Immundisolibacter sp.: one gene and its partner. The protein of the gene in region 1 binds, or shares a complex with, the protein of each later gene. Links are inferred from orthologs where the notes say so. Each region holds a gene or a part of one and is shown on either strand. Other genes may lie near its edges.

Evidence for each region. Proteins that work in one complex are often made in the same cells at the same time.
Region 2: the proteins of accD (region 1) and H5U26_RS06455 are in contact, whole or in part, in a solved structure (PDB 8UXZ), measured with the Escherichia coli proteins. The link is inferred for Immundisolibacter sp. from one-to-one orthologs.

Annotation. Positions count from the first base shown.
Region 1 is NZ_JACIZD010000001.1:300,397-308,309, reverse strand. Bases 4,915-7,913 are described here. They hold accD (acetyl-CoA carboxylase, carboxyltransferase subunit beta), read left to right. Parts: upstream 4,915-5,983; coding sequence 5,984-6,844; downstream 6,845-7,913. Other genes in these bases: folC (bifunctional tetrahydrofolate synthase/dihydrofolate synthase), read left to right, coding at 6,841-7,913; trpA (tryptophan synthase subunit alpha), read left to right, coding at 5,160-5,987; trpB (tryptophan synthase subunit beta), read left to right, coding at 4,915-5,163. Outside these bases: H5U26_RS01475 (aspartate-semialdehyde dehydrogenase), read left to right, coding at 1-788; H5U26_RS01470 (FimV/HubP family polar landmark protein), read left to right, coding at 870-2,525; tRNA pseudouridine(38-40) synthase TruA, read left to right, coding at 2,547-3,323; H5U26_RS01460 (phosphoribosylanthranilate isomerase), read left to right, coding at 3,327-3,959; more of trpB, read left to right, coding at 3,952-4,914.
Region 2 is NZ_JACIZD010000003.1:95,591-98,473, reverse strand. It holds H5U26_RS06455 (acetyl-CoA carboxylase carboxyltransferase subunit alpha), read right to left. Parts: upstream 1,981-2,883; coding sequence 1,021-1,980; downstream 1-1,020. Other genes in the region: dnaE (DNA polymerase III subunit alpha), read right to left, coding at 1,996-2,883; tilS (tRNA lysidine(34) synthetase TilS), read right to left, coding at 1-1,024. UniProt on the Escherichia coli protein: Component of the acetyl coenzyme A carboxylase (ACC) complex. First, biotin carboxylase catalyzes the carboxylation of biotin on its carrier protein (BCCP) and then the CO(2) group is transferred by the carboxyltransferase to acetyl-CoA to form malonyl-CoA.

The DNA.
Region 1 (7,913 bases):
CGGAGCATGCGCCGCGCGCCGCCGAGGCCGGCTGCGTGGTGATCGACAACACCTCGCACTTTCGCAATGACGACGACATCCCGCTGGTGGTGCCGGAGGTCAACCCCGGCGACATCGCCGATTACCGCAACCGCGGCATCATCGCCAACCCGAATTGCTCCACCATCCAGATGGTGGTGGCCCTGAAGCCCCTGCACGATGCCGCGCGCATCCGGCGCATCAACGTGGCGACCTACCAGTCGGTGTCCGGCACCGGCAAGAAGGCAATCGAGGAGCTGGCCGGCCAGAGCGCGGCGCTGCTCAATGGCCAGTCGATCGAGCCGAAGGTGTATCCGAAGCAGATTGCCTTCAATGCCCTGCCGCAGATCGACAGTTTCCAGGACAACGGCTACACCCGCGAAGAGATGAAGATGGTCTGGGAGACGCGCAAGATCCTGGGCGATGCCGACATCGAGGTGAACCCGACCTGCGTGCGCATCCCGGTGTTCTACGGGCACTCCGAGGTCGTGCACGTGGAGTTCGAGCGGCCGCTCGGCGCCGACGAGGCGCGGGCGCTGCTCGCCCGGGCGCCGGGCGTGCAGGTGATCGACGAGCGCGTGCCGGGGGGCTATCCGACCGCTGCCGAGGCGGCCGGTCAGGACTGGGTTTTCGTCGGCCGTATCAGGGAGGACATCTCGCACCCCTGCGGCCTGAACCTGTGGGTGGTGTCCGACAATATCCGCAAGGGCGCGGCCACCAACAGCGTGCAGATCGCCGAGCGGCTGATCGCCGATTACCTGGGCGACTGAGCCGGCGGTTGGTGGCGCCCGCCGTGCTGCGCTAACCTCTGGTCAAATCCGCACTGCGGCAGCGAAAAAGGGAGAGCTTCGGTGGCCAAGCGCAAGCGTTTTGGGCGAGTGATGGCGCCGGCATTGTTGTTGCCGCTGGGGCTTGCGCCGCTGGGCGCGCAGGCGCTGGGGCTGGGCGCTCTGCGCGTGGATTCGGCGCTCGGGCAGCCGCTCGATGCGCGCATCGAGCTGGTTGGCGCCACCCCGGCGGAGGCGGAGTTGGCGACGATCAGCCTGGCATCGGCCGAGGTGCATCAGCGCCTGGGCATCGACAGCGCCCTGGGCGGAGTGATGCTGCGGTTCGCCGTTAAGGTCGGCAGCAACGGCCGGTCCTACGTCGCGGTGAGCTCGCACGAGCCGGTACGCGAACCCTATATCGATTTCGTGGTCCAGGCCGTCAGCCCAACCGGCCAGGTGGCGCGCCATTACACCGTCCTGCTCGATCCGGCTGGCACGACCGTAGCGCGCACACCGGCTGCTTCCTCTGCCTGGTCGCCCCTGGTCACGCCCATGCCGGAGCAGGCCGCGCCGCGGCCGCGGGCGAATCCGTTTGCCAACGTCGGCCTGCCCAAGGCGGGTGCCGTGTACGGCCCGGTGCCGCCGGGCACGACGCTGTGGGCCATCGCCCGCCGCGTGCGTCCCGGCGATACGGATCTCGACGCGGTGATGTCGAGCATCGTGCGCGCCAACCCGCAGGCCTTCATCGATGGTGACCCAGCGCGGCTGAAGGCCGGCAGCCGCCTGAGCATCCCGGACGCCCAGGCATTGAGCGAGGCACCGGTAGCCGATGCGCAGCCGCAGACACCACCGGAGCCGCAGACGCCACCGGTCGCTGCGGCGACGGCGCCCCAGGCGCCGGTCGAGCAGCCGGCGCCGTCGTCGGCGCTGCCGACACCGAGTGAAGCCGCGCCGACGCCTGATGCCGAGGTGCGTGTATTGCGCAGCGAGGATGCCCAATCGGCCGCCGCGGCGTCAACGGCGCCCGCCGAGGCGCCCGGCAATCGCGTGCAGTTGCTGGAAGAAGCGCTGGATGCCGCGCAGCAGCAGAATGAATCCCTGCAACAACGCATGAGCGCCATGGAGGCGCAGATCCGGACCCTGACCGAGCTGGTGAAAGCGGAACCGAATGCGGAACCGGCAGGTCGGCCGGTCGAACAGGCGGCCGCCGGTGGAGCGGCGGACGCCGCTGCGCCGGCTTCGCCGCTAACGCCCGCTTCGCCCGCGGTTCCAGCATCGGTTGCTCCCGCTGAGGCTGCGGCCGATGCAGGTGGCGGCTCCAGCGCTTATCTGGCGGCGGCGGTTGCAGCATTGGGATTGGGTGGCTTGCTGCTTTGGGTGCGGCGGCGCAAGGCGGCGAGCCAGCTCAGGCCGCTGCTCGACGACGACGCGACCAGTGCCAGCGGGGCGGTGGCGCCAACGGCGGGCTCTGCCGGGATCGCGGCAGAGGCGGCGACCCGGGTTGAATGGGTCGATCCGGTGGTGGCGCAGCCCGCGCCGGTAGAAATGCCGGCGGCGCCGTTGGCATCGAGTGATGACGGTTTCGGCGACCCGGTCGACACCCAGATCGACCTGCTGACGGCCTATGTCGGCATGGCGGACGGCCCGTCGGCGCGGCAGATTCACGACGAAATCCAGCGCACGGGTACGCCGGCCCAGAAGGCGCAGGCCGCCGCTCTGCTGGCCCGCCTCGACGCCTGAGGGCAGGCGCCAGCCACCGTTTTGCGGATCGCTCTTAACGTCGAATACGACGGCAGCGCCTACTGCGGCTGGCAGGTGCAGGCGCACAGCCCGTCGGTGCAGGAAGCGCTGGAAAAGGCCCTGTCCAGCGTTGCCGACGAGCCGATCCGGGTGGTGGCCGCCGGGCGCACCGACACCGGCGTGCACGCGCTCGGGCAGGTGGTGCATTTCGACACCTGCCGCGATCGCCCGCAGCGGGCCTGGCTGCGCGGCGTCAACACCCGCCTGCCGGGCGATGTGCGCATCCTGGGCGGGCATCCGGTGGCGGATGAGTTTCACGCCCGCTTCAGCGCCATTTCGCGCCATTACCGTTATCTGATCCTGAACCGCCCGCAGGCGCCGGCGGTCGGTCATGAGCGTGTCGCCTGGGAGCCACGGCCGCTGGACGTGCCGGCCATGCAGATCGCCGCAGGGCAGCTGCTGGGCGAGCACGATTTCAGCGCCTTTCGGGCTGCCAGCTGTCAGTCGCATTCGCCCTGGCGCACGCTGCACCGCCTTGATATAGCCCGTCACGGCCCGTGGCTGGTGATCGACGTGGTCGCCAATGCCTTCCTGCACCACATGGTGCGCAACCTGGTCGGCACGCTGCTGGACATCGGCACCGGCAAGCGCCCGCCGGCCTGGGCGGCGCAGCTGCTGGCCGGGCGCGACCGCACGCTGGCCGGGCGCACGGCGCCGCCGGCCGGCCTGTACCTGGCGGCGGTACATTACCCGCCCCACTTCGGCCTAGAACCGCCGCTGCCGCTGCTTCCGGTCTGATCCATGCCCACGCGCGTTAAAATCTGCGGCATTACCCGCCCGCAGGATGGCCTGACTGCCGCTGCCGCCGGCGCACATGCCATCGGTCTCGTTTTCCACCCCGCCAGCCCGCGCTGCGTGAGCATCGCCCAGGCACGCGCCATCGTCGCGGCGCTGCCGCCGCTGGTGAGCGTGGTCGGGCTGTTCGTGGACGCGGCCGAAAGCGCGATTCGGCAGGTGCTGGCGCAGCTGCCGCTGGACCTGATTCAGTTCCACGGCGCCGAGCCGGCGCCGGAGTGCCGGCGCTACGGCCGGCGCTACCTGAAGGCGCTGCATGTCAGGCCGGGTGCCGATCTGGCCACCGCCGCGGCGCCCTATGACGACGCGGCCGGCTTGCTGCTGGACGCCTTCGTGCCAGGCGTGCCGGGGGGCAGCGGGCAGACCTTCGACTGGGCAGTGGTGCCGGCCGAGCTGCCGCGGCCGCTGCTGCTGGCCGGCGGCCTGGATGCCGGCAATGTGGCGATGGCCATCCGCCGCCTGCGACCTTGGGCGGTGGATGTCAGCAGTGGTGTCGAGAGTGCGCCCGGCATCAAGGATGCGCAAAAGATAGGAATGTTCATGCAAGCGGTTCGAGAAGGAGACAGCCCGCATGGCTGAGGAAACGCGCCACGCCACCTTGCCGGACGCGCACGGCTATTTCGGCCGCTACGGTGGACGTTTCGTGTCCGAGACGCTGATGCGGCCGCTGCGGCAACTCGAAGACGCCTACCGTGCGGCGCAGGCGGATCCGGCGTTCCGGGCCGAGCTGGAACAGGATCTGCGCGACTACGTCGGCCGGCCGTCGGCGCTGTACCTGGCGCAGCGCTGGACGCGCGAGGCCGGCGGCGCGCGCATCTACCTCAAGCGCGAGGACCTGAACCACACCGGCGCGCACAAGATCAACAACACGGTCGGCCAGATCCTGCTGGCCCGACGCATGGGCAAGACGCGAGTGATCGCCGAAACCGGCGCCGGTCAGCACGGCGTGGCCACCGCCACCGTGGCGGCCCGCCTGGGCGTCGAGTGCGTGGTCTACATGGGCGCCGAGGACATCCGCCGCCAGACCGCCAACGTCTATCGCATGCGCCTGCTGGGCGCGCAGGTGCGGGCGGTCGAAAGCGGCTCGCGCACGCTCAAGGATGCGCTCAACGAGGCCCTGCGCGACTGGGTGGCCAACGTCGAGAACACGTTCTACATCATCGGCACCGTGGCCGGGCCGCACCCCTACCCGCAGATGGTGCGCGACTTCCAGGCCATCATCGGCCGCGAGACGCGGGCGCAGATGCTCGAGCGCGAGGGCCGGCTGCCGGACGCGGTGGTGGCCTGCGTGGGCGGCGGCTCGAACGCCATCGGCATCTTCCATCCCTTCATCGACGACCCCGAGGTCGCCCTGTACGGCGTCGAGGCGGCCGGCTATGGCCTGGCCAGCGGCCACCATGCCGCCTCGATCAGCGCCGGCAGCCCGGGCGTGCTGCACGGCAACCGCACCTACCTGATCCAGGACGAGGACGGCCAGATCGGCAGCACGCATTCCATCTCGGCCGGCCTGGATTACCCCGGCGTCGGTCCCGAGCACGCCTGGCTGCACGACACCGGCCGCGCGCGCTACGTGACGGTCGGCGACGACGAGGCGCTGGCGGCCTTCCATCACCTGACGCGCACCGAGGGCATCATCCCGGCGCTGGAGTCCTCTCACGCGCTGGCCTTTGCCGGCAAGCTGGCCGCCGGCATGCGCACCGACCAGAGCATCGTGGTGAATCTTTCAGGGCGCGGCGACAAGGACATCCACACCGTGGCGACGATCGAGGGCCTGCAGGTATGAGCCGCCTGGCCGAGCGCTTTGCCGCCCTGCGCCAGGCGCGGCGGGCCGGGCTGGTGATCTTCGTCACCGCCGGCGATCCGCATCCCGATCTGACCGTCGAGCTGCTGCACGCCCTGGTGGCGGCCGGCGCCGACGTGCTGGAGCTCGGCGTGCCGTTCTCGGACCCGATGGCCGACGGGCCGGTGATCCAGCGCGCTTCGGAGCGGGCGCTGGCCCACGGCATGGACCTGCGGCGGGTGCTGGAGATGGTGCAGGCCTTCCGGCAGACCGACCGGACCACGCCGCTGGTGCTGATGGGCTACCTGAACCCCATCGAGCAGATGGGCGTGGCGCACTTTGCCGCCGCCGCGGCCACCGCCGGCGTGGATGGCGTGCTGACCGTGGACCTGCCGTTTGACGAAGAGCCCGAGCACGCGGCGGCGCTCAAGGCCGCGGGCCTGGACAGCATCTTCCTGCTGGCGCCGACCAGCGGACCCGAGCGGGCGCGGGCCGTGGCGGCACAGGCGAGCGGATTTCTGTACTACGTGTCGGTGCGCGGCGTGACCGGCGCCGGGCAGGTGGACCTGGCCGACGTGCAGGCGCATGTCGAGGCGCTCAAGGCGCACACCACGCTGCCGATCGGCGTCGGCTTTGGGGTGCGCACGCCGGCTGCCGCGGCACGGATCGCCGGTTTTGCCGATGCGGTGGTGGTCGGCAGCGCCGTGATCGAACAACTCGAAGCCGCGGCCGCGGCCGGCATCACCGGGCCGGCGGCGCTGGACGGCGCCGTGGAGCAGGTGCGCGCGCTGCGCGCCGGCATCGAAGCTGCCGGAGGAAAGCGATGAACTGGCTGACCCGACTGGTCCCTGCCCGTATCCGCACCAGCGGCGCCTCCAAGCGGGTGCCCGAAGGGCTGTGGGTGAAGTGCCCGGAGTGCAAGGCGGTGCTGTACCGCACCGAGCTCGAACACAACCTCGAGGTCTGCCCACGCTGCGGCCACCACCTGCGCATCGGCGCCCGGCAGCGGCTGGACGCCTTCCTGGACGCCGAGCCGCGCCAGGAAATCGGCGCCGAGCTGGAAGCGGTCGACGTGCACAAGTTCAAGGACACCAAGCGCTACCGCGACCGCCTGCTGGCCACGCAAAAGGAAACCGGCGAGCGCGACGCGCTGGTGGTCTACCAGGGCGCGCTGCTGGGCCGGCCGCTGGTGGCGGCGGCCTTCGAGTTCCGCTTCATGGGCGGCTCCATGGGCTCGGTGGTCGGCGAGCGCTTCGCGCGCGGCGCCCAGGTGTGCCTGGATCAGAAGCTGCCGCTGGTGTGCTTTTCCTCCTCCGGCGGCGCGCGCATGCAGGAGGGCCTGTTTTCGCTGCTGCAGATGGCCAAGACCTCGGCCATGCTGGCCTGCATGGGCGAGGCCGGCCTGCCGTACATCTCGGTGCTGACCGACCCGACCACCGGCGGCGTGTCGGCCAGTCTGGCCATGCTGGGCGACGTGATCATCGCCGAGCCGAACGCGCTGATCGGCTTCGCCGGGCCGCGGGTGATCGAGCAGACCGTGCGCGAGGTGCTGCCGCCGGGCTTCCAGCGCAGCGAGTTCCTGCTCAGCCATGGCGCCGTCGATCAGATCATCGACCGCCGGCAACTGCGCGAGCACATCGCGCGCCTGCTCGGGATGCTGTGCGGGCCAGCCGCCGCCGCGTGAGCGCGCGCTTCAGCCGCCTGGAGGACTGGCTGGCCTGGCAGGAGACGGCGCACCCGAAGAAGATCGATCTGAGCCTGGATCGCGTGCGCGAGGTCTTGCAGCGCCTCGCGCCGCCGCTGGCCGGCGTACCGGTCATCACCGTGGCCGGCACCAACGGCAAGGGGTCGACGGTGGCATTTCTCGAGGCCATCTATCGCGCCGCCGGCTACCGCACCGGCGCCTACACCTCGCCGCATCTGCTGCGCTATCACGAGCGCATCCGCATCGCCGGGCAGCTGCCGGACGACGCCGCCCTGTGCGCCGCCTTCGAGCGCATCGACGCCGCCCGCGGCGCGGTGTCGCTGACCTACTTCGAGTGGGGCACGCTGGCAGCGCTGGTGCTGTTCGCCGACGCCGGCTGCCAGGTGCTGATCCTGGAAGTCGGCCTCGGCGGGCGGCTGGATGCCGTCAATGCAGTCGACCCGGACCTGGCGATCATCACCTCGGTCGATCTGGATCACCAGCAGTTCCTGGGCGACACGCGCGAGGCCATCGGCGCCGAGAAGGCCGCCATCGCCCGCCCTGGTCGGCCGCTGATCGTGGCCGATCCGGACCCGCCGGCGAGCGTGCCGGCGCATGCCGCTGCCGTGGGCGCGACCGTGATGCGTTACGGCACGGACTACGTGGCAACGCCTGTCGACGAGCGGGATTGGCACTGGCAGGCCAGCGGCGACGCGTGCATTTTTCCCATGCCGGCGCTGGCCGGCGCCGTGCAGCTGCGCAACGCCGCCAGCGCCGTGTTGGCCGTGCGGTGCCTGCAGGCCCGCCTGTCGGTGAACGACGCAGCCATCGCGCAGGGCGTGCGGACCGCTCAGGTTGCCGGGCGCTTCGAGCGCCGTGGCCACGCGCCCGAATGGGTGCTCGATGTCGCCCACAACCCGGAAGCGGCCCGCAATCTGGCCGCCAACCTGCGCGCGTATCCGGTTGCAGGCCGCACGCTGGCGGTGCTGGCCATGTTGGGGGACAAGGACGCCGCGGGAGTGGTGGCGCCGCTTGCGGACTCGATCGATGGCTGGCATCTGGCCGGCTT
Region 2 (2,883 bases), on another replicon or contig:
GGGCGTCCAGTCGCCACTGCACGGGCCCGGCGGGCACTGCCGGCAGCGGCTCTGGCGTCAGATGCAGCCGCCCTTGCCAGATGCGTACGGCGTGTTTGCCAAGCGGCAGGTACGGCAGGCGATCGGCCCCGGCCGTCAGTGTCTGATGTCGCAACGCTTCCAGGCGAGCCTGCGAGGGCGCCGGCACGCCGTTCGCACGCAGCCAGCCGCGCAGCAGGTTGCGCTGGCGCGGCGCCGACAGGGCGGCCAGCTGCGTCACGGCGAGCGTGTCCGCCGTGGCGCCGTCGGCGGTGGCGAGTTCATCCAGCAGCGCCTGCGCCTCGGCGGCGTGCGTGGCGTGGCGCGCGAGACCCGCGCTGGCGGCCGGCCAGCGTCTGCCCAGCAACGGCAGGACCTGGCCGCGCAGGAAGTTGCGATCGAAGCGGGCGTCGCCGTTGCTCGGATCCTCCACCCATTGCAGGGCGTGCGTGTATGCGTAGCGGGCCAGACGACTGGCCGGCCAGTCCAGCAGCGGGCGCAGCAACCAGCCGGGGCCGAAGCGTCGCAGGCCCGGCATGGCGGCAGCGCCGGCCAGGCCGGCCCCGCGCAGCAGCGCCAGCAGCACGGTTTCCGCCTGATCGTCCTGATGGTGAGCGGTCAGCAGCAGGTCACCGGCTTGCATGTCGGCCGCCAGGGCGGCGTAGCGCGCCGTGCGGGCGGCGGCCTCGGCGCTTTCGCCGCGCGCCGGGCGGGCATCCACGCGCCGCACGTCCAGCGGCACCTGCAGCGCCGCGCACACCTGGGCGCAGTGATCGGCCCAGCGGCCGCTGTCCGGATGCAGGCCGTGCTCGACGTGCACCGCGCGCAGGCGGTGCGGCGCCAGCGCGGCCCGCTGGCCGGCCAGCCAGTGCAGCAGAACGTGGGAATCGCGCCCGCCGCTGTAGGCGATGCGCAGCGTGACCGGTGGGCCGTTTGTCGGCAGCGCGGCCTTGATCCGATCGAGGCCCGGATCAAGGGCCGGATCGAAACCCGCGTCGGCGCTCACCCTTCCTTGTAAACACCGTAGCCGCGCAGGCGCTCCAGGCGCCGCTGCAGCAGGCCGTCGGCCGGCATGGCGTCCAGCTCGTCCAGGTGGCGCACGAGCGCGGTGCGCACGGCGGCGGCGGCGGTGTCGAAGTCGCGGTGGGCGCCGCCGCGTGGCTCGGCGATGATCTCGTCGACCAGCCCCAGCTCGTGCAGGCGCGGGGCGGTGATGCCCATGGCATCGGCGGCCAGCTCCGCCTTGCCGGAGTCCTTCCACAGGATGGCGGCGCAGCCCTCGGGCGAGATCACGGCGTAGGTGCCGTACTGCAGCATCAGCAGGCGGTCGCCGACGCCGATGGCCAGCGCGCCGCCGGAGCCGCCCTCCCCGATCACCACGCTGACGATCGGCACTGGCAGCCGCGCCATCAGATACAGGCTCTCGGCGATGGCCTGGCTCTGGCCGCGTTCCTCGGCATCCACGCCGGGGTAGGCGCCGGGCGTGTCGATGAAGGTGATGATCGGCAGCCTGAAGCGGGCCGCGGTGCGCATCAGGCGCTGCGCCTTGCGGTAGCCCTCGGGCTTGGGCATGCCGAAGTTGCGGCGGACTTTTTCCTGCACGTCGCGGCCTTTCTGGTGGCCGATGACCAGCACCGGGCGCTCGCCCAGGCGCGCCAGGCCGCCGACGATGGCGGCATCGTCGCGGAACATGCGATCGCCGTGCAGTTCCTCGAAGTCGGTGAACATGCGCCGGATGTAGTCCAGCGTGTAGGGCCGCTCCGGGTGACGGGCCAGTTGTGCGATCTGCACCGGCGTCAGCTTGCCGAAGATGCTGTCGGTGAGGCTGTCGGCCTTGCGCTGCAGGCGCGTGACCTCGTCCTCCAGGCTGACCGTGCCGCCGCCGGCGGTCTGGCGCAGCTCGTCGATGCGCGCCTCGAGTTCGGCGATCGGCTTTTCGAATTCTAGAAACTGGAATGCCATGCGGTAGGGTCCGGTTCAGTCGGCGGTATCGGCGAGGGCGTCCGCGAGGGTGTTGGCAAAGCTCGGCGCAGCCGCCGGTGAGGGTGCAGCGGCAGGCCGCACGGCCGGCATCCGGGGCGGCGGATCGTAACGGAATTCGGCCGCTGCAACCCCGGGCAGGGCGCGCAGGCGCTCGATCAGCGCGTCCTCGGCGCGCACCTGGAAAGCCGGTCCCAGGCGCAGCAGGCCGCTTGCAGCGTGCGTACGGCAGTCGACCAGCACCGGGCACGGTCCGCGAAAGGCGCCCAGCACCTCGACCAGGCGGGTCGGCAGGTCGGCCGGTGCCTGCGCGGTGGCGAGTTCACACCACAGGCTGGCGCCGCGCCCGGCGCGGGCAGCCGGCAGCGGCAGGGCCTTTTCGGCGCGGATGCGAAAGCCGCCGTTGAAGTCGTCCACCGACACCGCGCCCTCGACCACCAGCAGGCGGTCGCGCGCCAGCAGGTCCGGGGCGCCGGCCAGCTGCTCGTCGAACAGGGTCACGTCCAGGCGCGCCGTGCGGTCGTCCAGGGTGACGAAGGTCATGCGCCGGCCCTTGCTCAGCGTGCGGCTGCCCACCACCAGGCCGGCGATGCGCACGTTGCGACCCTCGAAGCGCTGCACATCGGCCAGGCGGCAGTCGACCAGGCGCCCCAGCTCCGTCTCGTAGGCCTCGATCGGGTGGCCGGACAGCCACAGGCCGAGCGACTCGCGCTCGGCGGTCAAACGCTCGGCGGTGCTCCAGCGCGGGCAATCGACCAGCTGCGGCGCAGGTGCCGGGCCGGTGTCGGCGCTCACGGCGCCGAACATGTCGTTCTGGCCGGCATCGGCGGCGCGGCTTTCCTGCTCGGCCAGGGTGTAGGCCTGATTGAGCGTGGCCAGCAGGGC